DNA from 3 places in the Cronobacter dublinensis subsp. dublinensis LMG 23823 genome. Region 3 is predicted to be linked to each of the others. Evidence: predicted binding sites of a transcription regulator. Region 3 holds the regulator's gene; each other region holds the start of a gene.

Region 1 (9,927 bases), 2.1 Mb from region 3:
CTGGCCCCGGCGTAACCGTGCGATTGCGCGTAACTGTGCTATCATCGCGCGCAAATTTTGGTGTCTCTCAGGAGAGTCAGGAATGAAAGTAACGCTGCCCGATTTTGAACGCGCAGGCGTCATGGTAGTCGGTGATGTGATGCTGGACCGCTACTGGTATGGCCCGACGAGCCGTATTTCGCCGGAAGCCCCCGTGCCGGTCGTGAAAGTTGAAACCATCGAAGAGCGCCCGGGCGGCGCGGCGAACGTGGCGATGAATATCGCGTCTCTTGGCGCCAGTTCGCGTCTGGTTGGGCTGACCGGCATTGACGACGCGGCGCGCGCGCTCAGCCAGTCGCTCTCGCAGGTGAACGTGAAGTGCGATTTCGTGTCGGTGCCGACGCACCCGACCATCACCAAGCTGCGCGTGCTGTCGCGCAACCAGCAGCTCATCCGTCTTGATTTCGAAGAAGGTTTCGACGGTGTCGACCCGCAGCCGCTGCACGAGCGCATCAACCAGGCGCTGGGACAAATTGGTGCGCTGGTGCTTTCTGACTACGCGAAAGGCGCGCTCGCAAGCGTTCAGCAGATGATCCAGCTGGCGCGTAACGCGGGCGTTCCGGTGCTTATCGATCCGAAAGGCACCGATTTCGAGCGCTATCGCGGCGCGACGCTGCTGACGCCGAACCTCTCTGAGTTCGAAGCCGTAGCGGGCAAATGCAAAAATGAGCAGGACATCGTCGAGCGCGGCATGAAAATCATCGCCGATTTCGATCTCAGCGCGCTGCTGGTGACCCGCTCTGAGCAGGGCATGACGCTGCTGCAGCCCGGCAAAGCGCCGTTCCACCTGCCGACGCAGGCGCAGGAAGTCTATGACGTCACCGGCGCGGGGGATACCGTGATTGGCGTGCTGGCGGCGACGCTGGCGTCCGGTAATTCGCTGGAAGAAGCCTGTTTCTTCGCCAACGCGGCGGCGGGCGTGGTGGTCGGCAAGCTCGGCACCTCGACCGTGTCGCCGGTGGAGCTGGAAAACGCCGTGCGCGGTCGTTCAGAAACCGGTTTTGGCGTGATGAGCGAAGCGGCGCTGAAAGAGGCGGTGCTCGCGGCCCGCAAGCGCGGCGAAAAAGTGGTGATGACCAACGGCGTGTTCGACATTCTGCACGCAGGCCATGTCTCCTATCTGGCGAACGCCCGCAAGCTCGGCGATCGGCTGATTGTGGCGGTCAACAGCGACGCCTCTACCCGACGCCTGAAAGGCGACACGCGCCCGGTGAACCCGCAGGAACAGCGCATGACGGTGCTGGCCGCGCTGGAAGCCGTGGATTGGGTGGTGCCGTTTGAAGAGGACACGCCGCAGCGCCTGATTAGTGAAATCCTGCCGGATCTGCTGGTGAAAGGCGGCGACTATAAGCCTGAAGATATCGCGGGCAGCAAAGAGGTGTGGGCCAACGGCGGTGAGGTGATGGTGCTGAACTTCGAAGATGGCTGTTCCACCACCAATATCATCAAGAAGATCCAGAAAAACCGCTAAGGCGGTTTCACGGGCAAACGCCCCTTGCGAGTCAAGGGGCGTAGCTGGCGCTTAGTCCTGTTTGTCGAGGCTGTCGACGGGCGGGATGGCCGGCGGCGGCGTGACTGCCGTGACAGGGGCGCTGGCGCTGCCTGCCGTTGACGCCACAGGCGCGTCTGCTCCGGTTGCCGTCGTCGCGCCGCGAGATTCCAGCGCTGCCAGGCGTTGCTCCAGCGCCGTCAGTTTTTCACGCGTGCGCAGCAGTACCTGCGTCTGTACGTCAAACTCCTCACGGCTCACCAGATCCAGGCGAGACAGCTGGCCCTGCAGTACCTGGCGAATTTTCTTCTCAACATCTTCCCCGATCTCACGGATCCCTTTTGGCATCGATTCATGGACCTGACGGGCGATCTGTTCAATTTTTTTCGGGTCAATCATAGCGGTTTCCCTGATCTGGTATGGTCTGAAGAGTAATTGTAATCGCTGATCCCAAGGGTATAAACCGGAAATGTTTGAATCTCATGCATTGCCGACGATTATCAATGGCGTTATAGTTATCTCGCTTATTCTCAGGGCGGGGCGAAATTCCCCACCGGCGGTAAATCAGGCTTATCCGGCGTCTGCGCGAAGGCGAAAGACAAACGGTAAACTGAAAGCCCGCGAGCGCTTCAGAGTTTTTCTGAAGGTCAGCAGATCCGGTGTAATTCCGGGGCCGACGGTTAAAGTCCGGATGGGAGAGAGTAACGATCTGCCTGGGCTTACGCCCACTCACGTTATTTTGTTTGCCGCTTGCCGGCACTCCTAAGACCGCCCTGATTCTGGTAATCCATATAATTAATGAGGTTTCTTTACCATGAATCAGACGCTTCTTTCTGCTTTTGGCACCGCTTTTGAACGCGTGGAAAACGCGATCGCCGCACTGCGCGAAGGGCGCGGAGTGATGGTGCTCGATGATGAGAACCGTGAAAACGAAGGCGACATGATTTTCGCCGCCGAAACCATGACCGTTGAACAGATGGCGCTGACTATCCGTCACGGCAGCGGCATCGTCTGCCTGTGCCTGACCGAAGAACGCCGTAAACAGCTCGATCTGCCGATGATGGTGGAAAACAACACCAGCGCCTTCGGCACCGGCTTTACGGTGACCATCGAAGCGGCGCACGGCGTGACGACGGGCGTTTCCGCTGCTGACCGCATCACGACTATTCGCGCGGCGATTGCCGACGACGCGAAGCCGTCCGATCTGCATCGCCCTGGCCACGTTTTCCCGCTGCGCGCGCAGCCGGGCGGCGTTCTGACCCGCGGCGGCCACACCGAAGCGACCATCGATTTAGTGTCGCTGGCGGGCTTCAAACCGGCGGGCGTCCTGTGCGAACTGACCAATGACGACGGCACTATGGCGCGCGCGCCGGAGTGCATCGCGTTTGCCCGTGAGCACAACATGCCGGTCGTAACTATCGAAGATTTAGTGAGCTATCGCGAGGCGCAGGAGCGCAAAGCGAGCTGACCACACGCCCGGCGAGCACCGGGTCTGAATCAATACACAAAAGCCCGGTCTGACCGGGCTTTTTTATTAGCCGCTAAGCCCGCTCGTTTGCAGCAGCGTCAGGCTGAGTCCCATCACTGACATTCCGCACAGCACGCCGTAGCTCGGGTTGTTATGCGGGTCTATCTCTTTAGCAAGCGGCATCAGCTCATCCACCGACAGCGCCACCATAATCCCGGCCACCGCCGCCATAATCGCCGCCATCACTACCGGCGAAACCATCGTACCGAGGATAAGCCAGGCCAGCACCCCGCCGAGGATCTCCGCCATCCCGGAGACGCCTGCCCAGATAACCGCTTTACGGCGCGAACCGGTAGCGGCATAGACCGGGCCCGCCACCGCCAGTCCTTCGGGAATATTATGCAGCGCCACGGCCAGCGCGATGCCGAAGCCCAGCTCCAGGTTATTGCTGGCCGTCACGTACGTCGCGACGCCTTCCGGGAAGTTATGCAGGCTGATGCCGAGCGTCAGCAGCAGCGCGGTACGGCGCAGGCTGCCCGGCGAGTGGCGGTGTGCGGTATGCGGATCGACGAGATCCTGCGGATGCGCGTGCGGCAGCAGGCGATCGAGCGCGAAATACCCCAGCAGGCCGACGATAAACATGCCGTAGCCGAGCACCGGCGACATGCCTTCTTCATTGAGCGCGGCGGGCAGCATTTCCATTAGCGAAATCAGCAGCATAATGCCCGCGGCAAACCCCAGCGAAAACGCCAGCAGGCGGTTAGAGGGCTTCTGCCCCAGCACGCCCAGCACGGCGCCGATAAACGTGGCGCCGCCCGCCAGCAGGGTCAGGATCAGAGGCACTGACATCGAACACTCCTTTTGATAATGATTATCATTAATTTATCGGGCGCAACGGAAAAGTCGAGGCCAGTCCGTGGCTTTTACAGAACGCTTACATTCAAATTTTCTGACGATCTTCATCACCCTTATCTCCGTTCTTTACGCGCGCGATCGGCGTAAGGTAATCCCATTGATGATACCGATTCAGGGTAAAAATAATGACGCACGCACCCCGTATGCCTGCACTGTTCCTGGGCCATGGCAGCCCGATGAACGTGCTGGAAGATAACCGCTATACCCGCGCCTGGCGCACGCTTGGCGAAACGCTGCCGCGTCCGAAAGCCATTGTCATGGTTTCGGCCCACTGGTTCACGCGCGGCACCGGCGTGACCGCGATGGAACAGCCGCAGACCATTCACGATTTCGGCGGCTTCCCGCAGGCGCTCTACGACACGCACTATCCCGCGCCTGGCTCACCGGCGCTGGCGCAGCGCGTGGTGGATCTTCTGGCGCCGCTGCCGGTCACGCTCGACCGCGAAGCCTGGGGCTTTGACCACGGCGCGTGGGGGGTGCTGATAAAAATGTACCCGCAGGCCGATATCCCGCTGGTGCAACTGAGTATAGATAGCACCAAACCGCCGCTCTGGCATTATCAGATGGGCCGCCGCCTGGCGTCGCTGCGCGATGAAGGCGTGATGCTGGTCGCGAGCGGTAATGTGGTGCATAACCTGCGTACCGCCCGCTGGCATGGCGAGGGCGCGCCATATCCATGGGCGGAATCGTTCAATAACTTTGTGAAAGAAAACCTGACGTGGCGCGGCGATGACGCCGGGCACCCGCTGGTCAACTATCTGGATCACCCCGGCGGCAGCCTGTCGAACCCGACTGCGGATCACTTCCTGCCGTTGCTGTACGTGCTTGGGGCGTGGAACGGCGACGAGCCGGTGACGATACCGGTCGACGGGCTGGAAATGGCCTCGTTGAGTATGCTCTCGGTGCAGATAGGGTAAGCATGGCGCGCGAGCGCGCCATGGTGGCGATCATTCCACAAACAGATGCGGATAGAAGCGCGACAGATCCTGCGTGATCAGCGCTTTGTCTTCGCGAATGCCGATCCCGGCAGGCTGGTCGTTGATAAGCCAGCTGCCAATCAGCGTGTAGCTGTCGCCGAATTTCGGCAGCGGGTGGAACTGCTGCACGATGGTGCCTTCTTCGCCGTAAGGACCGTCCACCTGCTCGACGGTCTGACCGTTTTCAATGATAGAAACGTTCGCGCCTTCGCGGGAGAAAAAGGGTTTCACCACATATTTTTCCATCGGCGGCGGATTGTCTTCGCTGAAGTACGCCGGCAGCAGGTTAGGGTGATTCGGGTAGAGTTCCCAGAGCATCGGCAGCAGCGCTTTGTTGGAAATAATGCTCTTCCACGCGGGCTCCAGCCAGCGCACGCCCGCGTCTTCCAGCTTGGTGGAAAACGTCTCGCGCAGCATGTATTCCCACGGATAAAGCTTAAACAGATTGCTAATCACCTGATCCTGGAGATCGGTAAACTGGCCCTTTTCGCCAAGGCCGATATCTTCGATAAACAGGAACTCGTTCTCGATCCCGGCTTCGCTGGCGCAATCCTGTAAATATTGCACCGTACCGCGATCTTCCACGGTATCGCGACAGCAGGCGAGATGCAGGCGTTGAAAGCCATACTGCGCTTTCAGCTCGCCAAAACGCTCGATGATCTTCTCCTGAAGACTGTTGAACTGATCGCTCTCAGCCGGGAGTTTTCCGGCGCGCAGCTGATCTTCCAGCCAGATCCACTGGAAAAACGCCGCTTCATACAACGAGGTCGGCGTGTCGGCGTTGTTTTCGAGCAGTTTGGGCTCGCCGCGCCCGTCCCAGGCGAGATCGAGACGCGAATAGAGCGACGGCTGGCCGCTGCGCCACGACTGGCGCACAAACTCCCAGGTATGCTTCGGAATGCGGAATTTGGCCATCAGCGCATCGCTGGCAACCACTTTCTCAACCACCTGTAAGCACATCTGGTGCAGCCCGGCGGTGACCTCTTCAAGCTTCTCCACCTGCGCGAGCGTCAGGCGGTAGTAAGCGTCTTCGCACCAGTAGGGCTCGCCATACATCGTGTGAAAATTAAAGCCGTATTCGGCGGCTTTTTCGCGCCAGTCCGGGCGCTCGCTGACCGCGATTCTTTCCATGTGATTAACCGCCCATTGAACGAGAAGAAGAGCCGGCAGCGCTGCGCTGCATCGTGGCCTGTTTCGCAACGGAATCGCCGAAACCGCCGCGGGTGATGGTCGACGTGGTCGCCGGTTTCGGCGCCATCGCAGATTTCGGTACGGTCACGGTGCGGCCCGGCTGCGCGGCGCCGTAGTTGCGGCCGCTGGCGTCGGTGTATTTACCGTAAGCCGGGCTTGCCGGGTTGCGCGAGCTGAACAGCGGCTGCTGCGCGAACCCCATGCCGCCGCCGCCCATCAGACGCCCCATCATGTAGCCCGCCATCAGTGGCATCCACATGCTGCCGGTTTGCTGCGTGGCCTGGCTGGTGTTGGTGTTGTTCACCTGCTGGCACTGATCTTCGCCAAATTCCGCCACGCAGTCTTCGCGTGTCGCGTATTTCGGCGCGGTACGCTCCGCCTCTTTCAGGGCGTTATTGTACGAGGTGGTGCATTCAGCGCTTTTGCCGGGGTTAGCGGCCGCGCAGTCGTCGGCGTTCTGATAGAGCTGGACGGTTTCGTCGCTCTTTTCACAGCCCGCCAGCATAAAAGCTGCCGTGACCGCGAAGGCGACCGGCGTTAAATGACGCGCGTTCCAGCTTTTGCGAAACATCGCGCGGTTAATCTGTTTTGTCCGTTTCATGCCTGCTTCCTGACCCAGTGGTATTGCACAGTTATGGTGCTCAGGATAGTGGATGAGTGGTTGAAATTAAAGCGCAGAGCCGGATGGCGGGGGATCTTTACGTTGACTTACGTTCAGGCGGGAAGCGCGCTGGCGCCTCCCGCCGGAGGGGTTACTGACGGAACGGATTGCTGCTGTTGCCGGTCGTGCTGCGGTTTGCCGCGGCAGGCTGAACGGCCGGCGCTGCGCCGCCGCTGTTCGCCATGTTATTCACGGCGGCGTCCTGCTGTGGGTTTTCCGGGGCGACGCTTTCCGGCGTGGTAGAGACCGGTTTGCCCAGCGAGTTATTCAGCGCGACCAGATCCTGCTCGTTGAGCGTACCCAGCGCAGATTTAATATTGAGCTGGTTGATCAGGTAGTTATAACGGGCGCTTGAGAGCTGCTGCTTGGCGTTGTACAGCGTGGTAGTGGCATCCAGCACATCAACGATGGTACGAGTACCGACCGAATAACCGGCTTCCATCGCATCAAGCGAGCTCTGCGCGGAGACGACCGCCTGCTCATACGCTTTGATGCTGCTGATGGACGCGTTCACGTTGTTATAGGAAGAACGCACGGTCTGCACGACGTTGCGGTGCGCGCTTTCCAGTTTCTCGCTGGCGCCAACGAAGCTGTACTGCGCCTGTTTCACCTGCGAGGTGACCGAGCCGCCGCTGTAGAGCGGCATGCTGAAGCTCAGGCCGACGGAGTTCTGACCCACTTTGCTGTCGGTGTAACGGCTGGCTGCCGCCGCGCTGCTGGTTTTGCTGCCGCTGTAGTCGGTGTCAGAAACGCTGCTGGAGGCTGTCAGGCCGAGCGTCGGCATATGACCGGTTTCCGCGTAGCGAATCTGCTCGCGCGCCAGGTCCTGGCTCAGACGCGCCTGCAGCAGCGTCAGGTTACGCTGCTCGGCTTCTTTCAGCAGCGCGTTAACGGCGGCCGGTTTGGCGGTTTTGAAACTATCGACGTTCAGCGAGGCGAGCTGCGGGTAGTAGTTGCCCGTCACCTGACGCAGCTGCTCCAGCGCGTTGTCGAGGTTGTTGCGCGCGGTCACTTCGTTCGCCAGCACGTTATCGTACTGCGCGCGGGCGTTTTGCACGTCGGTAATCGCCACCAGGCCCACGTTAAAGCGCTGGGTGGTTTGATCGAGCTGGCGGTAAATCGCCTGTTTCTGCGCTTCGGTATAGGAAAGCGCGTCAATCGCGCTCAGCACCTGGAAGTAGGCGGTCGCAGTATTGAGCATCAGCGTCTGCTGATCGGTCTGATAGGTCACGTCCTGAATGCCTGCGGTTTTCTCCTGCAGCGTCAGGGCGCGCCATTTAGACATATCGAAAATAGTCTGGGTTAACTGTAACGAGGCGCTCTTGGACGTGGTGTCGACGCCGTCGTTATCGCGAAAACCGCTGTTATAGGTGTAATCTGCACCCAGGCCGAGCTGCGGAAGTAAAGGACTGCGGGCTTCGTTAATTTTTTCGAATGCGGCGTCGCGGTCAGCAGCGGAGCTGCGCAGGTCTGGGTTGCTTAAACGTGCCTGCTGGTAAACCTGCAACAGGTTTTCTGCCTGGCTCATGGCGCTGAAGCCCGTCAGGCTCAGGCCGATAAGGATGGGGAGCAGTTTCTTCATTTGCATTCCTTGTTGTGAAGCATAAAGAATTTATTAGCGCTGTCAGAAGCCGAAAAATTGACGCCGATTCTACCAGAGTCAACCCGCCGTCAGGCTTGGCGTAACGTGCCTTCTGCCGGTAAATTTCATCAATCTACCACATGGGCAATGAAACGGCAGGTAAACTGGCTTGAAATGCCCAAATTCGGCACCATTTTGAACCGGAAACCCTCATGAGCAAATCAACGAAAAGCCCCGTTACTTTCACCAAAAACGATGTAGAAATTATTGCACGGGAAAAGCTATATCGCGGCTTTTTTTCGCTCGATCTCTACCGCTTTCGCCACCGTCTTTTCAACGGCGAAATGAGCGGCGAAGTGCGGCGTGAAATTTTTGAGCGCGGCCATGCCGCAGTCCTGCTACCCTTTGACCCTGTGCGCGATGAGGTGGTGCTTATTGAGCAGATCCGCATCGCCGCGTTCGACACCAGCGACACCCCGTGGCTGCTGGAACTGGTCGCGGGCATGATTGAGCCTGGCGAAACGGTGGAAGAGGTTGCCCGCCGCGAAGCGATGGAAGAGGCGGGGCTCGACGTCGGACGCGTTAAAAAATTCATGAGCTATCTGGCAAGCCCTGGAGGCACCAGCGAGCGCCTGTCATTACTGGTTGGCGAAGTGGACGCCACGACCGCGCAAGGCATACACGGTCTGGCTGATGAAAACGAAGATATTCGTGTTCATGTGGTAAGCCGGGAACAGGCATACCTTTGGGTAGAAGAGGGGAGAATCGACAACGCGGCCTCGGTCATCGCACTGCAATGGCTGCAGTTACATCATCACGCATTGAGAAACGAGTGGAACACCTGAATATGAAGCGTTATACACCTGATTTTCCAGAAATGATGCGCCTGTGCGAAACCAACTTCGCGCAGCTGCGCCGCCTGCTGCCGCGCAACGACGCGCCAGGCGAAGCCGTAAGTTATCAGGTGGCGGGCGCGCAATACCGTTTAACGATACTGGAATCAACCCGGTACACGACGCTTGTGCAGATAGAGCAAACCGCGCCGAAAGTGAGCTACTGGAGTTTGCCCTCGATGAGCGTAAGGCTTTACCATGACGCCATGGTCGCGGAAGTGTGTTCAAGCCAGCAGATCTTTCGCTTCAAAGCGCGTTATGATTACCCAAATAAAAAGTTGCATCAGCGCGACGAAAAACACCAAATTAACCAGTTTCTTGCTGACTGGCTACGCTACTGTTTAGCGCATGGAGCAATGGCGGTTCCGGTTTGTTAGCGTCGTGAAACCTAAGGACACCATTTGGAAAGCCTGTTAAACCTTCCTGTTGCTGGTGGGGCCAGCGTCAGGATCTTACAAATTACAGATACTCACCTGTTTGCCGGAAAGAACGATACGCTGCTTGGGATCAATACCTGGGAGAGCTACCAGGCTGTGCTGGCGGCCCTCCATGCCGGGCAGCGTGAGTACGATCTGATTGTCGCGACAGGCGATCTTGCGCAGGACCATACGCCTGAGGCCTACGCGCACTTCGCGGCGGGCGTTTCAACGCTGCCTGCGCCCTGCGTCTGGCTGCCGGGCAACCACGATTTCCAGCCCGCTATGTTCAGCAC
Region 2 (9,927 bases), 400 kb from region 3:
CGCGCCTGATGCGGGTTATCGAGGAAAATACAGTGATCCTTGACGCCAGGGGTGTTGAAGTCGTTGGAGGTGCTGCCGAGCGCCATGACCAGCGTGTCGTAAGGAACCTTGCGCTCTGCCACCAGCAGTTCGCCTTTTTCATCACGCAGTTCGGCAAGGGTAATGGTTTTCGCGTCGCGGTTGATGTCTACGACAGAGCCTAGCTGGAACTGGAAACCGTGGTTGCGCGCGTGCGCCAGATAGCTTAGCGCGTCGACGCCTTCGTCCAGCGAGCCGGTCGCTACTTCATGCAGCAGTGGTTTCCACAGGTGGCTATGATTGCGATCCACCAGCGTGACTTTCGCTTTTTTGCCGCGGCCCAGTTTATGACCGAGCTGCGTGGCGAGCTCCAGTCCGCCGGCGCCGCCGCCCACGATAACGATCTTTCTTAATGGCGTAGTCAACGTGACCCCCTTAAAGTGTTTAACTAATTGTTAATTCAAAGTTATTAAAAATAGCTTTTAATTAACAATAGTTTAGCAACATGGCCCACAACAGTGACGAGCATAACATGAACGGTGCATTGGTCATACCAAATTTGATGTACATCAATTTTTATGCATTAAAGATAAACAAAATGGGCCAGCTTTTGCGGCTGGCCCATCGGTGGGGGTAAAAGGATTTTGCGTGAGTAACGCGGATTAGCCGAGCGCTTTAAATGCTTTAATGCGCTGCAGGTGCGGCGAAATATTTTTAAACTTATGCGTCTGTTCTTCATCCCAGACGATTTCGTAATACTGATGCAGCAGTTCGGCAGAACGCTGGCTGTCGAGCGCCTCATCCTCGCGCGAGAGGATAGCCAGGCAGCGGTCGCGGTTTTTCTCACGAAAGTTCTCTACGCACTTGGTCGCGATGTCCAGATACTCTTCCGGCCTGTCGATTTTGCCTTCCATGTTTTCATACGGAAACAGGTTCGGGTTGAAGATAACCTGCCGAATGTCGCACAGAAACCCGATGCGTTCCGCCCAGAAACCGCCAAGCCCCACGCCGCAGATGAGCGGACGCTCGTCGACGTTCAGCTGCAGCATCTTGTCCACTTCGCGCAGCAGATGCTGCATGTCGTGTTTTGGATGCCGCGTGCTGTAACTGATAAGCCGCACATCCGGATCGATAAACTGCAGTTGCAGCACTTTCTCATGGTTACCCGGACTGTTTGAATCGAAACCGTGTAAGTAGATAATCATCGCATTTTCATCCCAGCGTAGCAGCTTCAGGGCAACGAATTACCCCGCCTTGTGCGTCTGCCAGCGCTCATGCAGCGCGGTAAGTTCACCGCTTACCTGCTTCCATCGCGCTGACGCCATCAGTTCCTGACGCGTAATTACACCTTTATGATACAAACGTGTAACACGTTCTGCTTTGATCGGCGACAGGTTATCCAGAACGCTAACGGCACCCTTACGATTATTACAGACCAGGATCATATCGCAACCGGCGTCCAACGCCGCCTGGCCACGCTGCGCATAGCTGCCGAGGATCGCAGCACCTTCCATTGAGAGATCGTCAGAGAAAATCACACCGTCAAAACCGAGTTCACCACGCAGCACCTGTTTAAGCCAGTAAGGCGACCCGCTGGCCGGCAGCGGATCGGCATCGCTATAGACGACGTGCGCGGGCATCACCGCATCGAGCATGTTGTAACTAATGAGCTCACAAAACGGCAGCATGTCGTGGCGGCGGATCTCCGCCGCCGGGCGCGGGTCGCGCGGCGTTTCTTTGTGGGAATCGGCGCTGACGGCCCCGTGGCCAGGAAAATGTTTGCCGGTCGCTTTCATGCCCGCGCTCTGCATACCGCTAATGAAACGCTTCGCCATCGCCAGCACATTTTCAGGCTTATCATGGAAAGCGCGCTCGCCAATCGCGGCGCTGAGGTGGCCGACATCCAGCACCGGCGCGAAGCTGATGTCGATATCCATCGCTATCATTTCACAGGCCATCAGCCAGCCCGCCTCCTGCGCCAGCTTACCGCCCTCTTCCATCCCCAGCAGCGCAGCGAAGCTCTGTGCCGCGGGCAGACGGGTGAATCCGTCACGAAAACGCTGCACGCGCCCGCCCTCCTGGTCTACGGCCACGACCAGATGGTTATGCGAACTTTCGCGGATCTGACGCACCAGCTCGCGCAACTGCTGCGGATCGTGATAGTTGCGGGTAAAGAGGATAAGCCCCCCCACCAGCGGATGCCCCAGAATTTCACGCTCTTCGGCATCAAGCTCAAAGCCTTCCACATCCAGCATTACCGGACCCATGTTTCTCTCCCTTCGTATTCGCTTCCCCGCAGCTGGCGCCAGGCCTCGTCTGCGAGTGTGATAAATTTGCGGTCGCCGGTTTCCTGAAAGCGGCGCTCATACCAGCCCGCCATCAGTAACCCGCTCCACGGACGCCAGCGTGCTACCTGGCGGCGCAACAACGTCGCGTCCATCAGGGCGCGTTGCGCGTAATCCACAAGCAGCGCCTCGCGCGTCGCGTCGTCGAGCCAGACGCAGGCAAGCTCCAGTGCCACGTCGCCATCTCCCGCATACTCCCAGTCGATGAGCCTCAGTTGCGTCTGCGCCTGGACCAGGTTGCCGGGATGAACGTCCATATGCAGCGGCGCAAGACGCAGCGGACGCGGCTCGCCGCGACGGCGCAGCCGGTGCAGCAGGCGTAGCCAGAAACGCGTGCGGCGCGTCGGCGCGCTCTGCTGCCAGTCGCGCATCAGCAGCGGCAGCAGTTCGATACGCCAGCCAAAGCAGCGCTGACGATGCAGATGATACAGCAGCGCGCCGAGTTGCGGCACCGGCGGCAGCGCGTCGTGGATGTCGCCCGGCAGAAAAGTGACTGCCAGCCAACCGTTGTCGCAGCGACGCGGGCGCGGCGCGAGCGTTGCGGGCAGCCGTTTCAGCGCCCGATACTGGCGTGGACTGCGCGCGCGGCTTGCGCGCGCGTCGCGGCGCACCACCAGCGTTTCGTCGTCGACAACAACACGCCAGGCACCGTCGCTCAGGCCCGGTAGCGCACAAACGACACCGGCGGCCGAAGCCGCCGGAAAACTCTGCTGTAAGAACCCTTCCAGGCTCAGATTACTGGGTTTGCTGAACGGCACCTTTACCCGACCAGATGATTTCGCCGGTCTGTACCAGCATCAGCTGCATTTGCAGCGTAGGGGCGTTCACATTCCCGCCGGCATTGGCGTAAAGCACATACTGCGCGCCTACATTGCGGGCGATGCCGATGGCTTTACTGCGCGAGCCCAGGCTGTCCTGCGGCGAGAGACCCAACTGCTGTTTCGCCATGGAGAGCTGCTGTGCGGAGACCAGCGTGAATTTGCCGTTGTTCGCCAGCGCGCCGCGCAGGGCTTCGGTGGCGGGGCCGGTTTGCAGCGAGCCGTTGGTACGGTTATTGACGCTGTCAACCAGCAGTACGCTGCCGGCATTCACGCCGCCTGCCTGCAACATTTTGCCGACCATCGGTGCCATCGCGCTGCTCCAGTCATAGGTGCGCGATTTAGGCTCCGGCGTGGCGTTTTCAGCCGGGTGCTCAATCGGGCCAGGCTGCGCCGGAACAGACGGCACGGAGGGCACAGTCGGCACCGGCTCGGACGGCGGCGGGACAGGCTGCGTGGGCTGCTGCGTGCCCGGCTGCGCTTCTTCAACCGGCGCAGGTTTTTGCTCGCCGGGTACAATACAGCCCGACAGCGCCAGGGCGACCGTCGCCAGCAGCGCATAGCGATACATTCTGTTCAACATTTCCCCCTTCAGAGATAGAGATAAAGACGGGCTTTGCGGGCTGCCAGATAGTCGGTCTGGCCGTTAACCGTCACGCGCCCCTGCGCCGGAATGACCACGGTCTGCGGTACTTCCAGCGGCTGGCCTTCCAGCCCGTGGGCGTCGTACCAGTAAAAGCGATAGTGGACGGTAACGGGCGCGTCTTTGTTATTGTAAATGGTGGCGGCGGCGCCAGGCCTGCCGTTTTGCAAAGAAAAGTCTGGTTTTTCAGCGGTTATGCCGGCGGCCAGCACGCTGGACTCCATCACCACCGCCTGATCGTCGCTGACGGGAATGGTAGGCGCAGAGTGGCAACCTGCCATCAGCAGCGCGGCCAGCAGCCAGCCTGTGCGAGCACGCCCCATATCAGACACCTTTATGCGCAAGCATCGGCCCCAGCGCATGGCCACCGACCAGATGCATATGGATGTGGTAGACCTCCTGCCCGCCGTGACGGTTGCAGTTCATGATCAGACGATAGCCGTCCTGCGCGATGCCTTCCTGCTGCGCGATTTTCGCGGCGGCGGTAAACAGACGACCGAGCGCCTGCTCGTGCTCTGCGGTGACGTCGTTGACGGTCGGGATCAGCACGTTCGGGACGATGAGAATATGGGTTGGGGCCTGGGGAGAAATATCGCGAAACGCCGTCACCAGCTCATCCTGATAAACGATATCGGACGGGATTTCGCGGCGAATGATTTTGCTGAAAATGGTTTCTTCGGCCATGGTTTTTTTCCTTCTTGGATAAACGTTAAGAGTATGAGCGAGATAATCGCTTCCTTTCAACCTTTGGCCCGGTTTTTCTTTATAAAGCGGAAGCTTATAGTGTATCCCCGCCCTGTTGTCGCGCCGCTTCGCTTGTTTTTCTTTTCCTTTCTTCTTCTCGTCGATTTGTAACGCGTCTTACATTTGTTTACACCGCAAAAACAAATGATTATAGTTCTCATTTTTATTGACACTGGAACGTTGTTTTAGTCCTGCGATTTCTGTTCATCAGGCCGGATGCCATTGATGAGAGTCGTAATTCCACAGCCTGATGCACAGCATCATTTTATTCTTTTTAAGGGCAACACATGGCTAAGCATGCACTTCGTCAGGGCGTCGTTCCGGCGTCTTCCCTTCCCTCTTTGCTGGCGTTAAGTATTGCCAGCGCGCTGGCGGCTCCGGCGGTTTACGCGGCGCCTGCGACCAACGACACCATTGTGGTCGACGCGGCTGCTGACAGCGGCACGCCTGATGAGTCGCAGGATTACAGCGTAAAAACCACTACATCCGGAACAAAAATGCTGCTGGTGCCGCGCGATATTCCGCAGTCGGTCAGCGTGATTAGTCAGCAGCGCATGCAGGATCAGCAGCTGAATTCGATTGAAGACGTGCTGGCAAACACCACGGGCGTCACCGCCTCGCGTATCGACACCAGCCGCACTAATTTCTTCGCACGCGGTTTCTACATCAGCAATTTTGCCTATGAAGATATGCCGACGTTCCTGGATAACCGCTGGAACTTTGGCGACACCGCGGGCGACACGGCGATTTATGACAAAATTGAGGTCGTGCGCGGCGCAGCTGGCCTGATGAGCGGCACCGGTAACCCTTCGGCTTACGTCAATATGGTTCGCAAACATGCGGACAGCAAAGAATTTAAAAGCAATGTGTCCGCCACTTACGGCAGCTGGGATAAACAGCGTTACGTGATGGATTTGCAGGCCCCGCTGGTGGAATCCGGTAACGTTCGCGGGCGTGTGGTGGCAGGTTATCAGGATAATGACAGCTGGGTGGAGCGTAACCACTATCGCAAAAAATTCATCTACGGCGTTATCGATGCCGACATTACCGATTCTACGCAGCTGTCGCTGGGTTATGACTACCAGGAAAGTGAAGAGGACAGCCCGACCTGGGGCGGTTTTCCTTCTCTTTACAGCGATGGCAGCCGCACGCATTTCCGCCGTGGTTTTAATACCGCGGCCGACTGGGCCTATTCTAACCTCGATTCCACCAAAATTTTCGCCAACCTGACGCAGCGCTTCGATAACGGCTGGGAAGCGAAAGTTAACGCGATGCATGCGGAAACCAATTTCGATAATCGCCTGATGTATATCGACGGATTCCCGGACAAAACGACCGGCCGCTATAACGCCGCCCTCTTTCAGGGCGCATGGGGCGGCTGGAACGTCGGCGAGCGTAAGCAGGATTCGGTCGACGCTTTTGTGCGCGGCGGGTATGAACTGGCGGGTCGCCAGCATGAAATGATGTTTGGCGGCAGCTACAGCCGCCAGCGTAACAACTACGACAACGCATACCCGGTGAATGATAATTTCGGCCTGATGGATGTCGGTAACATTCATAACTATAACGGCGACACGCTGGCTAACCCCACCTGGTCTGATTTCACGCTTTATCAGCGTGATGTTATCCGCCAGAAATCCGTTTATGCCGCAACGCGCCTCTCCCTTGCCGATCCGCTGCATCTGATTCTGGGCGCGCGCTATACCGAATGGAACGCGAAATACAATCTCGAACGTAAGCCGGATGAAATCCGCCGCAGCAAATCGGATGACATCACGCCTTACGCGGGCCTGATTTACGACATCGACGATACGTGGTCGGCGTATGCCAGCTATACCTCCATCTTCCAGCCGAGCGGCCAGCGCGATGTGAACAGCGAGTTCCTCGACCCGACGACCGGTAAAGCCTATGAAGCAGGGGTGAAAGCGGACTGGTTTAACACGCGCCTCACGGCGTCTCTTGCGGTATTCCGTATCGAGCAGGATAACGTGGCGGTGAACACCGGCGTGATTATTCCAGGCTCAGGTGGGCAGACGGCGTATGAATCCGTTGACGGCACCGTCAGTAAAGGCGTTGAGCTTGAGCTGAACGGCGCGCTGACCGATAACTGGCAGTTAACCTTTGGCGCGAGTCGCTACGTGGCTGAAGCGGGCGATGGCGTGGCCGTTAACCCGGACCAGCCGCGCACGACCATGAAGCTCTTCACGCGTTATCAACTGCCGATGTTGCCTGAACTCACCGTAGGCGGCGGCGCGCGCTGGCAGACCAAAACCTGGCAGGACATCGCGGGCCCGAATGGCGACACGCGTATCACCCAGAGCGGTTACACCGTGGTCGATCTGTTCACGCGTTATCAGGCGACGAAAAATCTCGCCGTGCAGGCAAACCTCAATAACGTCTTTGATAAAGAGTATTACGATTATCTCGGCACTTATGGTGTGTATGGCGAGCCACGTAATTTCTCCGTCACGGCGAGCTACAGTTTCTGATGACCATCGTGTTGTGATGGCATTAAACTAGAAAGGGAGCCCTGTGGCTCCCTTTTTTATTGCGATTCACCGTCTCGCGACGCGTCATGCAGGCAAGAATCGCTGTCTTAACGCCTGGCCGATGGCCCTGACGCGCTCTTTTATGTATCGGCCGACCCTTCTGCCCTTGCGAATTTCAGGCGTAAAAAAAGGGAGGCTTGCGCCTCCCTTTATCTCCCCGACAGCCAGGATTAGCTGTTACGGATGTATTCATCCATTTCGGTTTTCAGGTTATCGGACTTGGTGCCGAAAATCGCCTGAACGCCGGAGCCTGCAACAACCACGCCCGCAGCGCCCAGTTTCTTCAGGCCAGCCTGATCCACTTTCGCCACGTCAGCCACGCTTACGCGCAGACGAGTGATACAGGCGTCGAGGTTGGTGATGTTTTCTTTACCACCAAACGCGGCCACCAGAGCCGGAGCCATCTCGCTGGTTGCGCCAGCTTTAGCGTCTTCGGTAGCGTCTTCACGACCCGGAGTTTTCAGGTCCATCGCTTTGATCAGCACGCGGAAGATGGTGTAGTACACCACGGCGTAGCAAAGACCGACAATCGGGAACAGCCACAGTTTGCTGCTGTTACCAGACAGAACGATGAAGTCGATCAGGCCGTGCGAGAAGCTGGTGCCGTCACGCATACCCAGAAGGATACAGATCGGGAAGGCCAGGCCTGCCAGAATCGCGTGGATAACGTACAGGATCGGCGCCACGAACATGAACGAGAACTCGATAGGCTCGGTGATACCGGTCAGGAACGAGGTCAGCGCAGCGGAGATCATGATACCGCCCACTTTGGCGCGGTTTTCCGGTTTAGCGGAGTGCCAGATAGCGATAGCAGCAGCCGGCAGACCGTACATTTTGAACAGGAAGCCGCCAGACAGTTTGCCCGCGGTCGGGTCGCCTGCCATGTAACGCGGGATATCGCCGTGGAACACCTGACCTGCGGCGTTGGTGAATTCACCAATCTGCATCTGGAAAGGTACGTTCCAGATGTGGTGCAGACCAAACGGCACCAGGCAACGTTCGATGAAGCCATAGATACCGAACGCGACAACCGGGTTCTGGTATGCAGCCCACTGGGAGAACGTCTGGATGGCGGAGCCAATCGGCGGCCAAATGAAGGACAGGATCACGCCAGTGAAAATCGCCGCCAGACCAGAGATGATCGGAACGAAGCGTTTACCCGCGAAGAAGCCCAGATACTCAGGCAGCTTGATACGATAGAAGCGATTGAACATATACGCTGCAATCGCACCGGAGATAATACCGCCCAACACACCGGTGTCCGCCAGGTGTTTCGCGGCGATCTCCTCGGCAGGCAGGTGCAACACCAGAGGGGCGACCACTGCCATGGTTTTCACCATGATGCCGTAGGCAACCACTGCCGCGAGTGCTGATACGCCGTCGTTATTGGTGAAGCCCAGCGCGACACCGATAGCGAAGATAAGCGGCATGTTTGCGAAAACAGAACCGCCCGCTTCCGCCATGACGTGGGACACCACGGCTGGCAGCCAGCTGAAGTTTGCAGAACCGACGCCCAGCAGGATACCTGCGATAGGCAGTACGGAGACTGGCAGCATCAGCGATTTACCCACCTTCTGCAGGTTAGCAAATGCATTCTTAAACATAATTGAGAGTGCTCCTGAGTATTTGTGCTTTTTTTACGCGTTTCACGCATCAGCCCGGGGGGAGAAACGGGCCATAAACAGGGGATCTGAGTCCCCTTTATTTATTACGCAGAGTAAAATAAATCACGCGATCTTTGTTTGACGGCTATCACGTTTCAAACACACCCTGGGGGAAAACTTGCAATTCTTTACATTAAGTGTTTCAGGATGTTTATAAATCGAGTCTCACCGCCTGAATTTCGGCGGTGAACTTTACTCGCTTTGACTATTAATTACGAGCTTTAAAATAACTCGGTTTATCAGGCAGATTGCAGCGCGGAGAGGTCAACATGGAACAGCGTGGAGAAGTTACGGGTGGTGGTTTCAGCGAGCGTTTCCAGGCTCACGCCCTTCAGCACCGCCATATATTCCGCCACGTCGCGCACCAGCGCAGGCTGATTCTCTTTACCGCGGTGCGGAACCGGCGCCAGGTACGGCGAGTCGGTTTCCACCAGAATCCGGTCGAGCGGAACATAGCGCGCCGCCTCGCGGATCTGCTCCGCGTTGCGGAAGGTCACAATGCCGGAAAAGGAGATGTAGAACCCCAGATCCAGCAGTTTGCCCGCCGTCTCTCTGTCTTCCGTAAAACAGTGTAGTACGCCTGAACAGTCCGTCACTTTTTCTTCGCGAAGGATAGCCAGCGTGTCTTCACGGGCATCGCGGGTATGCACGATAACCGGTTTGTTAAGCTCGCGGCCAATACGGATATGGTGACGGAACGATTCCTGCTGTCGGGCTTTCGTTTCCGGCGTGTAATAATAATCGAGCCCCGTTTCACCCATCGCGACAACGCGCGGATCGGCGGCGAGGCGACGCAGCTCTTCCACGTCATACTCTTCATCCTGATTAAGCGGATGCACGCCGCAAGAGTACGCCACATTTTCCCGCTCGCCGATAAGCGCACGCATGGCGTTGTAGCCCGGCAGCGTGGTGGCGACCGCCAGACAAAATTTCACGTCGCGAGCGGCGGCTTTCGCCAGAACGTCATCCACATTTTTATGCAGAGACTGATAATCCAGGCCATCAAGATGGCAGTGTGAGTCGACTAAAAACATAACGTCTCTCTCAGAGGTGATAAGAAGGAAGCGCGGCGTCAGGGCGCATGTAGCGCTCCCAGGTGAGTAACAGTTCAGTCAGCAGCAGTTCGCGATTAACCGCCGCGACGTT
Region 3 (9,927 bases):
TATCACCGATGTGCTGCCGCGCTGGTACGTCACCGCAGACGACGGCGCGCCGAAGGTCATCGCCAGCACCGATACCGAAACCCTGACGGATTTCGTCAGCCCGTTGAAGGACCAGTGGAAACGCACCCCGGAGGATAAAAATATTTTAATGACCGCCGGGGCGCGCTTTGACAAAAACAGCGACGTCAAAATACTCAACGCCGGGAGCCTGCGCGGGCAGATTATCCCTACGCCTCGCCAGGTAAGGCTGCACGGGCAGGACGTCTCTCTCGAAAAGGGCGTGCAGCTTGATCTCGCCGCGCTTGATAACGCGTCACAGGAGGCTATCAATGCGCGCTTCGCGCTGTTGGGGGTGAAAACGGGCGTGGGTTATCCGGTACGCACGGCCATCGCGACGCGCGCGTTTAGCGGTAAAGAGGCGGTATCCGGGGCGTATCAACTGCATATCGGTCCGAAAGAGGCGGTGATTACCGGTTACGATCGGGCGGGCGTGTTTTATGGTTTGCAGTCGCTGCTGTCGCTTATCCCGGCGGAGGGCGCGCAGCGTATCGCGACGCTCGACGCGCAGGACGCGCCGCGGTTTGACTATCGCGGCATCCACCTTGATGTGGGGCGTAACTTTCACACCAAAGCCGCCGTACTGCGCCTGCTCGATCAGATGGCGGCCTATAAGCTGAATAAATTCCACTTTCATTTAAGTGATGACGAAGGCTGGCGTATCGAGATCCCGGGGCTGCCGGAGCTTACTGAGATCGGCGGAAAACGCTGCCACGATCTGAGCGAAAAAACCTGCCTGCTGCCGCAGCTCGGCTCCGGGCCGGACACGAACAATAACGGCAGCGGCTATTTCACCCGCGCCGATTATATCGACATCGTGAAATACGCCGCGGCGCGCCAGATTGAGGTCATCCCGGAAATAGACATGCCAGCCCACGCCCGTGCGGCGGTGATCGCGATGGAGGCACGCTACGATCGGCTGGCGAAGGCGGGTAAACCCGACGAGGCGAATGCGTACCGCCTGCTCGACCCGCAGGATACGTCGGTCACCACCGGCGTGCAGTATTACAACCGCACCGGCTACCTCAACCCATGCCTCGACGCTTCGCGCCGTTTTGTGGACAAAGTCATCAGCGAAATTCAGCAGATGCACCGGGAGGCCGGGCAGCCGCTCACGACCTGGCATTTTGGCGGCGATGAGGCGAAAAATATCTACCTTGGCACCGGTTACACCGATAAAACGAAACCGGAAGCCGGGAAGGGGATTATCGATAAAGGTCGCCAGGATAAGCCCTGGGCGCGCTCGCCGGTGTGTCAGAAGATGGTGCAGGACGGCGTGGTCGCCGATGTCGAACATCTCTCCAGCTACTTTGGCGTTGAGGTCAGCAAGCTTGTGAAAGCGCACGGCATCGACACCATGCAGGCCTGGCAGGATGGCCTCAAGGATGCGAAAGACGCCGGCGCCTTTGCGACCTCGCACGTTAACGTGAACTTCTGGGACACCCTTTACTGGGGCGGTTTTGACAGCGTCAACGACTGGGCGAATAAAGGTTTCCGTGTGGTGGTTTCTAACCCGGATTATGTCTACCTGGATTTCCCGAACGAAGTGAATCCGGCGGAGAGCGGCTACTACTGGGGCACGCGTTTCAGCGATGAGCGGAAGATTTTCAGCTTCGCGCCGGATAACCTGCCGCAGAACGCCGAGACATCGGTCGATCGCGACGGCAACACGTTCAGCGCCAAATCCGACAAGCCCTGGCCGGGCGCGTATGGCCTCTCGGCGCAGCTCTGGAGCGAAGTGGTGCGCACCGATAAACAGATGGAGTACATGATGTACCCACGTCTGCTGGCCGTTGCGGAGCGCGCCTGGCACCGCGCCGCCTGGGAACAGGATTATCAGGCGGGCCGCGAGTATAAAGGCGGTGAAACGCATCAGGTTGACGTGAAAGCGCTGCAACGAGACTGGACGCGCTTTGCGAATCTGCTCGGCAGCCGCGAATTGCCGAAGCTTGAAAAAGCAGGCGTGCAGTTCCGTCTGCCGGTGCCCGGCGCGCGCATTAACGCAGGCGTATTGCAGATGAACACCAGCCTGCCTGGCGTGACGGTAGAGTATTCCACCGATGGCGGCGCGCGCTGGCAGCGCTATGACGCCGCGCAACCGCCGGGCGTCACGGGCGACGTGCAGGTGCGCAGCGTCAGCCACGACGGCAAACGTTACAGCCGGACGGAGCACCTGCAGCCGTAACGGCATAATAAAAAAGCCAGCCTCCGGGCTGGCTTTTAGGTTTATCGGGGCGGCGTATTACGGCGCGTCAGGCAGGGAATGCACGGCTAGCAGCTTACCTTTACTGATTTCAATATGTTTCGCGCTGCGCAACTGAGAAAGGGTTTTCATTACCATACTGCGGGAAAGATTGGTTTTTTTAACAATATAATCTGCGACGTTAATCCGGTTACGCATAAACTCATCCATCGCGGCCAGACATTCGATATTGGCTTTAATCATACTAAAGCTGTTTCTGCCGAGCATAATCTCTTCGCGATAGCAAAGCATATTAATTATCCATGAGGACAAAACCAGGAGATGTAACTGGCAGTGATTTTTTTCAATTTCCTGCATGAAATAATCAAAAGGAATTAACTGATAATGACATTCTGAATCCGCCTGTAATTTTGCGAATTGGGATTTACCTAAATTTCTGGCCAGGCCCAGTACCGACGGGGCGCTGCTTTTTTCCAGCAGCAGCCGGTCGCTCTGGCGCATCAGCGAGAACTGACCGCCGCGTATGATACAGATTTCCCCGTCCCGCAGCGGGATCAGCGTATTTTTCTCCGCACGAGACCAGTTACCGTAACTATTGAAAATATCAGCAATGCGATAAATCTCAGCAAGGGGTTTGGAGGGTAATACCATATTGGTTACCTTGTTTAAAATAAAATTATGTCGTTGCTGTATCTTAATGGATGCTTTTTTATTGCTGCAATAAGGGGCAGGGAAGAGGAAATGAACAATCGTGATAATTCGTTGCCTAACTGATTGACCGGTAAAGACATTTATCTTTTCTGAATTTCAATTTAATAAAATAGATATGGTTTAATTAAGCATTGTACGCTGTATTAAAATACGCAGCGCAGTGTTTTTTATCTAAAATAGTACAGCTGTATTTTCAGTCTCTGGTTTTCAGACAATAAAAAAGCCGACACAGGTCGGCTTTGGAGCAGGCGGTATGACGAGCGTTATTTCTCGCCGACCTCGTGCGCGTGTTCGTTTTCGCGGCAGTCGCCATCGGCACAGTGACCGTACAGATAGAGGCTGTGGTTAGTCAGGCGGATGCCGTGACGCGTCGCGATTTCACGCTGACGAGCTTCAATAGATTCATCGCTGAATTCGATCACTTTGCCGCAATCGAGGCAGATCAGGTGATCGTGATGATGCTGTTGCGTCAGCTCGAAAACGGATTTACCGCCTTCGAAGTTGTGACGGGTGACAATGCCGGCATCGTCGAACTGGTTCAGTACGCGATAGACCGTGGCAAGGCCAATCTCTTCACCCATGTCAATCAGACGCTTATAAAGGTCTTCCGCACTGACATGATGATTGACCGGTTCCTGCAGCACTTCGAGGATTTTTAATCGAGGAAGCGTGACTTTCAGGCCGGCCTTCTTTAATGCGGTATTGTTGTCAGTCATGCGGAATCTGTCCTGTTGCTTAACGACTCGTCCCGAAAGGGAGCGATACATCGGATACGCCGAAGATGAATGCGTCTCATTATAGAACTGACATGCCTAAATGAAAACCGCAAGCACCCGGCAAAAAAGAGCTTAAAAATCGTGGACCCGCCAGCGTTTTTAACGTGAAGGCCTGATAATTAAGGAAGCCATTGTACAGCGTAGTGAGGGAAAGTTAAAAATTTGTAGCAATTATTTTCATTGCTTTTATCTATCAACCGGCGCGGACGGCCGCCCGCGCCGTTTATCATCAGGCGTTGATGATTTCCTGCAGGTGCAGCTCTTCAGAAACCTGCTTCACCCACTTCTCAACGCGTTCTGCGGTGAGCTCCGGCTGGCGATCTTCGTCAATCGCGAGGCCGACGAAGTGATCGTCATCCGCCAGACCTTTGGACGCTTCGAAGTGATAACCTTCGGTCGGCCAGTGGCCAACGATAGTCGCGCCGCGCGGCTCGATAATATCGCGAATGGTGCCCAGCGCGTCGCAGAAGTATTCCGCGTAATCTTCCTGGTCGCCGCAGCCGAACAGCGCAACCAGCTTACCGTTGAAGTCAATTTCTTCCAGCGTCGGGAAAAAGTCGTCCCAGTCGCACTGCGCTTCACCGTAGTACCAGGTCGGGATGCCAAGCAGAAGAATATCGAACGCTTCCAGATCCTCTTTGCTGCTTTTAGCAATGTCATGCACTTCAGCAACGTCTTTCCCGAGCTGTTTCTGGATAATTTTTGCGATATTTTCGGTGTTGCCGGTGTCGCTGCCGAAAAAGATGCCTACGATTGCCATAAGAAGAATAACCTCTTGAATCTAAATGTGATGGTGCTGGCATAACGCCCACAGATAGGGCAATCATAGCAGAACAGGCGAAGGTGCGGAAACGGTATCAGGCGCCGGGTGCACTCTCTGCTACATTGCCCCGTCCTTTTGGGTAAAATTCAGACCAGACCTTACTCCTGCAAGGCCTGCAGCTGAGCGAGGAGCATGGCTTCAATCAGCTCGCTGCGGCTGATATTACGCGCCTGCGCCAGATGATTCAGCGCGTCCACGGCGTCGGCGTTCAGCTTCAGCTCCACGCGCTTAAGCCCGCGAACTTTGTCGCGCTTAAGCTGGTTGCGCTTATTGATGCGCAGCTGTTCATCTCGCGACAGCGGATTGGTTTTCGGTCTGCCCGGACGGCGTTCATCCGCGAAGAGATCGAGCGTTGTGCGGTCCGTTTGTTCTTTTGCCATGGTATGAGTATAGACAGGGGAAACAGGCTGTCGGGGCGGTCCCGACGGTATTTCAGCGCGCCATCATACATGAGGCAGCGAAGCGCGCCAACGCATCCGGCGCGCGACGGCGCCGGTCGGTCTGTTTTTAATCAGTTTCCAGGAAACGACGGATAGCGCGTACCACCGCCTGCGGTTTTTCGGCATGAACCCAGTGACCGGCCCCCGCGATAACGTGCGCGCGGGCCTGCGGGAATTGCGCCAGCAGCGCCTCGCGGTGCGCTTCTTCCACATAAGGCGACGCGCCGCCGCGAATAAACAGCGCCGGGCCGTGCCAGGCGGGGATCGCCTGCCAGCCGACGATATGCGCATACTGCTCCCACAGCACCGGCACGTTAAAGCGCCACTCGCCGTCGACAAACGACTTCAGCAGAAACTGAATCACGCCTTCTTCCGCGATATGCTGGCGCATGATTTCCGCTGCCTGCTGGCGGGAGGTCGCGCCCGCATCGCTCACCGCGTTAACGGCCGCGAATATCTCGTCGTGGCGGCGCACCTGATAATCCACCGGCGCGATATCAATCGCCACCAGCTTTTCGATGCGCTCCGGGGCAAGCGCGGTGACGGCCATCGCCGCTTTGCCGCCCATCGAGTGACCGATAAGAATCACCTTATTCAGTCCCAGCGAATCCAGCGTGTCGAGAATATCCTGCGCCATCGCCGGGTAATCCATCGCCTCGCTACGCGCAGAAAGGCCGTGGTTGCGTAAATCGACCTGCACGATGTCATTATCCTGCACCAGGTCGCGGGCCAGCACGCCGAGGTTATCGAGACTCCCGAACAGCCCGTGAATTAACACAATCGGTGTATTTTGAGTCGGTTGTTGCGCAGATTGCGTGCGGGTATTTAATTTCATGGCAAAGTTCTTTTTTGGCGACTGACAGGTTAGGTTATCATGTTGACCATTCTGCCGCCCGGCTGCAAGGTTCCAGTTAATTCCGACTTTTGCGGCCTTCCTGGTTTGACGCTATCCGCTGTTGGGTTTTAACTCTATAATCCCAATGACTTGTATTCAGAAAAGAAATCGCACTGGATTAAGATGAAAACGATTGAAGTTGATGACGAGCTGTATCGCTACATTGCCAGCCACACCCTGCATATTGGCGAAAGCGCGTCCGACATTTTACGGCGCATGCTGAAGTTTTCCGCCGCCTCGCACGTCGCTGCTACACCCGCCAAAGCAGAGCTTCCCGAAACCGTCGCGCCCGCCGCTGAAAAACCGGCCAACCCGGCGCGCGATCGCGTTCGCGCCATGCGCGAGCTGCTGCTGTCGGATGAATACGCCGAACAAAAACGCGCGGTCAATCGTTTTATGCTGGTGCTGTCTACACTCTATTCACTGGATGCAGACGCGTTTGCCGACGCGACCGAATCGTTACACGGTCGTACCCGCGTCTATTTCGCAGGCGATGAGCAAACGCTGCTGCAAAGTGGCAACCAGACGAAACCCCGCCACGTGCCGGGGACGCCGTTCTGGGTTATCACGAACACGAATACAGGCCGCAAATGCAGCATGATTGAACACATCATGCAGACCATGCAGTTCCCGGCGGAATTGATTGAGAAGGTTTGCGGCACCATTTAACTCTTGCGTCAGAAGGACCAGGCCATGGCAGTCGATAACCGTGCGGGACAGCCTGCACAACAGAGTGATTTAATTAACGTCGCCCAGCTGACCGCGCAGTACTATGTGCTGAAGCCGATGGTGGGTAATGCGGAGCACGCGGTGAAGTTCGGGACTTCCGGCCACCGCGGCAGCGCCGCGCGTCACAGTTTTAACGAGCCGCACATTCTGGCCATCGCCCAGGCGATTGCCGAAGAGCGCGCCAAAAACGGCATCACCGGGCCGTGTTACGTCGGTAAAGATACGCACGCGCTCTCCGAGCCCGCGTTTATCTCCGTGCTGGAAGTGCTGGCGGCGAACGGCGTCGATATCATCGTGCAGGACAACAACGGTTACACGCCGACGCCTGCGGTCTCTAACGCCATCCTTGAACACAACAAACGCGGCGGCGCGCAGGCCGACGGCATCGTCATCACGCCGTCGCACAACCCGCCGGACGACGGCGGCATCAAATACAACCCGCCTAACGGCGGCCCGGCGGATACCAACGTCACCAAAGTGGTCGAAAACCGCGCCAACGCGTTGCTGGCGGACGGCCTGAAAGGCGTGAAGCGTATTTCGCTGGATGACGCCTGGGCGAGCGGTCGTATTCAGGAAAAAGATCTGGTGCAGCCGTTTATCGAAGGGCTGGCGGAGATCGTCGACATGGCCGCTATCCAGAAAGCGGGCCTGAAGCTTGGCGTCGACCCGCTGGGCGGCTCCGGCATCGAATACTGGAAGCGCATCGCCGAGTACTACAAGCTCGATCTCACCCTCGTTAATGATCAGGTAGATCAGACTTTCCGCTTTATGCATCTCGATAAAGATGGCGCTATCCGGATGGACTGCTCCTCGGAATCCGCGATGGCGGGCCTGCTGGCGCTGCGCGATAAATTCGATCTGGCGTTCGCCAACGACCCGGACTACGACCGCCACGGCATCGTCACTCCGGCGGGGCTGATGAACCCGAACCACTATCTGGCTGTCGCTATCAACTATCTGTTCCAGCATCGCCCGCAGTGGGGCCAGGACGTGGCCGTCGGCAAAACGCTGGTCTCTTCCGCGATGATCGACCGCGTGGTCGATGCGCTGGGCCGTAAGCTGGTGGAAGTGCCGGTCGGCTTTAAATGGTTCGTTGACGGTCTCTACGACGGCAGCTTCGGCTTCGGCGGCGAAGAGAGCGCGGGCGCGTCCTTCCTGCGCTTTGACGGCACGCCGTGGTCCACCGATAAAGACGGCATCATCATGTGCCTGCTGGCGGCGGAAATCACCGCGGTCACCGGCAAAAACCCGCAGCAGCACTATGACGAACTCGCCGCGCGTTTCGGCGCGCCGAGCTACAACCGTCTGCAGGCTTCCGCGTCCTCAGCGCAGAAAGCGGCGCTCTCTAAACTCTCTCCGGAGATGGTCAGCGCCAGCACGCTGGCAGGCGACCCGATCACCGCGCGTCTGACGGCTGCGCCAGGTAACGGTGCGGCCATCGGCGGCCTGAAAGTGATGACCGAGAACGGCTGGTTCGCGGCGCGTCCTTCCGGCACCGAAGACGCGTACAAGATCTACTGCGAAAGCTTCCTCGGCGAAGAGCACCGCAAGCAGATTGAGAAAGAAGCGGTAGAAATCGTCAGCGAAGTGCTGAAAAACGCGTAAGCGTTGCGGGGCGGGCGTCAGCTCCCTCTGGCACTGACGTAATAACGGCAACCCTCGGGTTGCCGTTATACATTGATCTCACAGGCCCGGTAAGCGTCAGCGCCACCGGGCTTTTTTTAGCCGTGCTTGTTGTTTAATTCAAAACGCGGTGACACCAGCCCATATAACGTCCAGCCCATAAACGTCACCATCGCGCCGTACAGCATCGCCTCCTGGCCGGAAGAGTAGAGCGCGTAAAAACTGTAAATCGCGCCCACCAGGGCCACCGCATTGGCCCGCTTCGCCTTGCGCGGCGGCACGTTCGCTACTTGCTGAATAATGACCAGCGCCGCCATCGACAGAATATACGGGATGATATTGGTCACCACCGCCAGATTCACGAGCACGTTGAACTGCTTGTTGAGCGACGGGCTGATAGTCATCAACGACAGCGCGCTCTGGATAATCACAATCGTCAGCATCCCTTTTACCGGCGCTTCGGCGTTGCTCAGCCGTGAGAACACTTTCGGGAAATAGCCCGCGTCGGCGGAGGAGCGGAACACCTGAGCGATAGTAAACTGCCAGCCGAGCAGCGAACCGCAGCAGGACATCACCATCAGCGCCATGATGATTTTCCCGACGCCCGGCGTGAACATCTGCGCGAACGCCAGCCCGAACGGCGCGGTGGAGTGCGCGAGGCTCAGGTTTGGCACAATGCCCGCAATCACGTTGGTGGAAACAATATAAATCACCGCCGCGCCGAGCGTGCCGCCCAGTACCGCAATCGGCACGTTGCGCTCCGGGTTTTCCACCACCTCGGTGTTGGCGCAGGCCGATTCCAGCCCGAGAAAGGCCCACAGCGTCATCGCGATGGACGATCCCACCGCGTCGAAAAACGGCACGTGGTGCGGGTTCCAGGAGTCCGCATACAGCGACGGGCTGAACCAGAACCAGCCGATCACCGACAGCCCGACCACCGGAATAATCACCCCCCAGACGGTAATGCTGCTGAGCTTGCCGGTGATGCGCGCGCCGCCGAAGTTGGCGACCGTGCAAATCCACAATACCCCCATCGTGGCGAGGCCGGTCTGCACCGGCGTCAGCGCCGCGCCGAACAGTTCGCTGCCATAGCCGACCGCAGAGATAGCGATGGCGACGTTAGCGATAAGCAGCGACACGCCGTAGGTATAGTTGGCCATAAAGTTGCCCGACTTACCGAACGCGTACTCCGCGTAGCCGCCCATGCCGCCCGCTTTACGGCTGAACATCCCGCACCTCGCGAACGCCCAGGCCAGCGCGGTCGACCCGACGGCAGTCACAAGCCAGGAGATAATCGAAATGGTGCCCACTTCGGCAAGCTTGGTCGGCAGCATAATAATGCCCGAGCCCATCATGTTGACCATCGTCAGGATGGTCAGCGGCACGACGCCCATTTTGTTGGATTTGCTCATCATAACGCTCCTTCTGTGCGGCTCTGCGTGACCGGACGCGTAGTGACGACGTAGCACCACACCTGGCGGCGACCGTCGTTCTCCTGGACATAGACCCCCTGTAATTCCGGCGCGAAGCCCGGCAGCAGGTTGATCCCTTCTTCCAGCGCCTGGAAGTAGCGCAGCGCCGCGCCGCGCCAGATTTCGCCGGGCACCACGCACAGCACGCCGGGCGGGTAAGGTAGCGCGCCTTCAGCCGCGATGCGGCCTTCGGCCTGG

Evidence for each region. Region 3 encodes Fur, which represses iron uptake genes when iron is present. Its sites were predicted from a motif close to ATAATAATGAGAACNACTATCAA; they were not measured.
Region 1: a site for Fur is predicted at 3,858-3,880, ahead of zupT (zinc transporter ZupT). Genes of this name have one in related genera too.
Region 2: a site for Fur is predicted at 4,713-4,735, ahead of fhuE (ferric-rhodotorulic acid/ferric-coprogen receptor FhuE). Genes of this name have one in related genera too.

Annotation. Positions count from the first base shown of each region.
Region 1 is NZ_CP012266.1:3,729,348-3,739,274, reverse strand. Features, by position in the region: gene glnE (bifunctional [glutamate--ammonia ligase]-adenylyl-L-tyrosine phosphorylase/[glutamate--ammonia-ligase] adenylyltransferase) at 1-15, shown strand, start outside; gene hldE (bifunctional D-glycero-beta-D-manno-heptose-7-phosphate kinase/D-glycero-beta-D-manno-heptose 1-phosphate adenylyltransferase HldE) at 83-1,510, shown strand; gene ubiK (ubiquinone biosynthesis accessory factor UbiK) at 1,562-1,927, opposite strand; FMN riboswitch at 2,051-2,235, shown strand; gene ribB (3,4-dihydroxy-2-butanone-4-phosphate synthase) at 2,343-2,996, shown strand; gene zupT (zinc transporter ZupT) at 3,063-3,845, opposite strand; gene ygiD (4,5-DOPA-extradiol-dioxygenase) at 4,037-4,828, shown strand; gene AFK67_RS17245 (glutathionylspermidine synthase family protein) at 4,859-6,019, opposite strand; gene AFK67_RS17240 (DUF1190 family protein) at 6,024-6,680, opposite strand; gene tolC (outer membrane channel protein TolC) at 6,832-8,322, opposite strand; gene nudF (ADP-ribose diphosphatase) at 8,535-9,167, shown strand; gene AFK67_RS17225 (DUF1249 family protein) at 9,170-9,592, shown strand; gene cpdA (3',5'-cyclic-AMP phosphodiesterase) at 9,617-9,927, shown strand, end outside.
Region 2 is NZ_CP012266.1:1,747,462-1,757,388, reverse strand. Features, by position in the region: gene AFK67_RS08045 (NAD(P)/FAD-dependent oxidoreductase) at 1-443, opposite strand, end outside; gene ycfP (alpha/beta hydrolase YcfP) at 681-1,223, opposite strand; gene nagZ (beta-N-acetylhexosaminidase) at 1,263-2,285, opposite strand; gene thiK (thiamine kinase) at 2,273-3,121, opposite strand; gene lpoB (penicillin-binding protein activator LpoB) at 3,099-3,764, opposite strand; gene AFK67_RS08020 (YcfL family putative periplasmic lipoprotein) at 3,773-4,147, opposite strand; gene hinT (purine nucleoside phosphoramidase) at 4,149-4,508, opposite strand; gene fhuE (ferric-rhodotorulic acid/ferric-coprogen receptor FhuE) at 4,856-7,057, shown strand; gene ptsG (PTS glucose transporter subunit IIBC) at 7,288-8,721, opposite strand; gene AFK67_RS08000 (metal-dependent hydrolase) at 9,021-9,815, opposite strand; gene holB (DNA polymerase III subunit delta') at 9,826-9,927, opposite strand, start outside.
Region 3 is NZ_CP012266.1:1,348,865-1,358,791, forward strand. Features, by position in the region: gene AFK67_RS06175 (beta-N-acetylhexosaminidase) at 1-2,242, shown strand, start outside; gene AFK67_RS06180 (helix-turn-helix domain-containing protein) at 2,300-2,911, opposite strand; gene fur (ferric iron uptake transcriptional regulator) at 3,235-3,687, opposite strand; gene fldA (flavodoxin FldA) at 3,977-4,507, opposite strand; gene ybfE (LexA regulated protein) at 4,669-4,950, opposite strand; gene ybfF (esterase) at 5,078-5,845, opposite strand; gene seqA (replication initiation negative regulator SeqA) at 6,029-6,574, shown strand; gene pgm (phosphoglucomutase (alpha-D-glucose-1,6-bisphosphate-dependent)) at 6,599-8,239, shown strand; gene potE (putrescine-ornithine antiporter) at 8,356-9,669, opposite strand; gene speF (ornithine decarboxylase SpeF) at 9,669-9,927, opposite strand, start outside.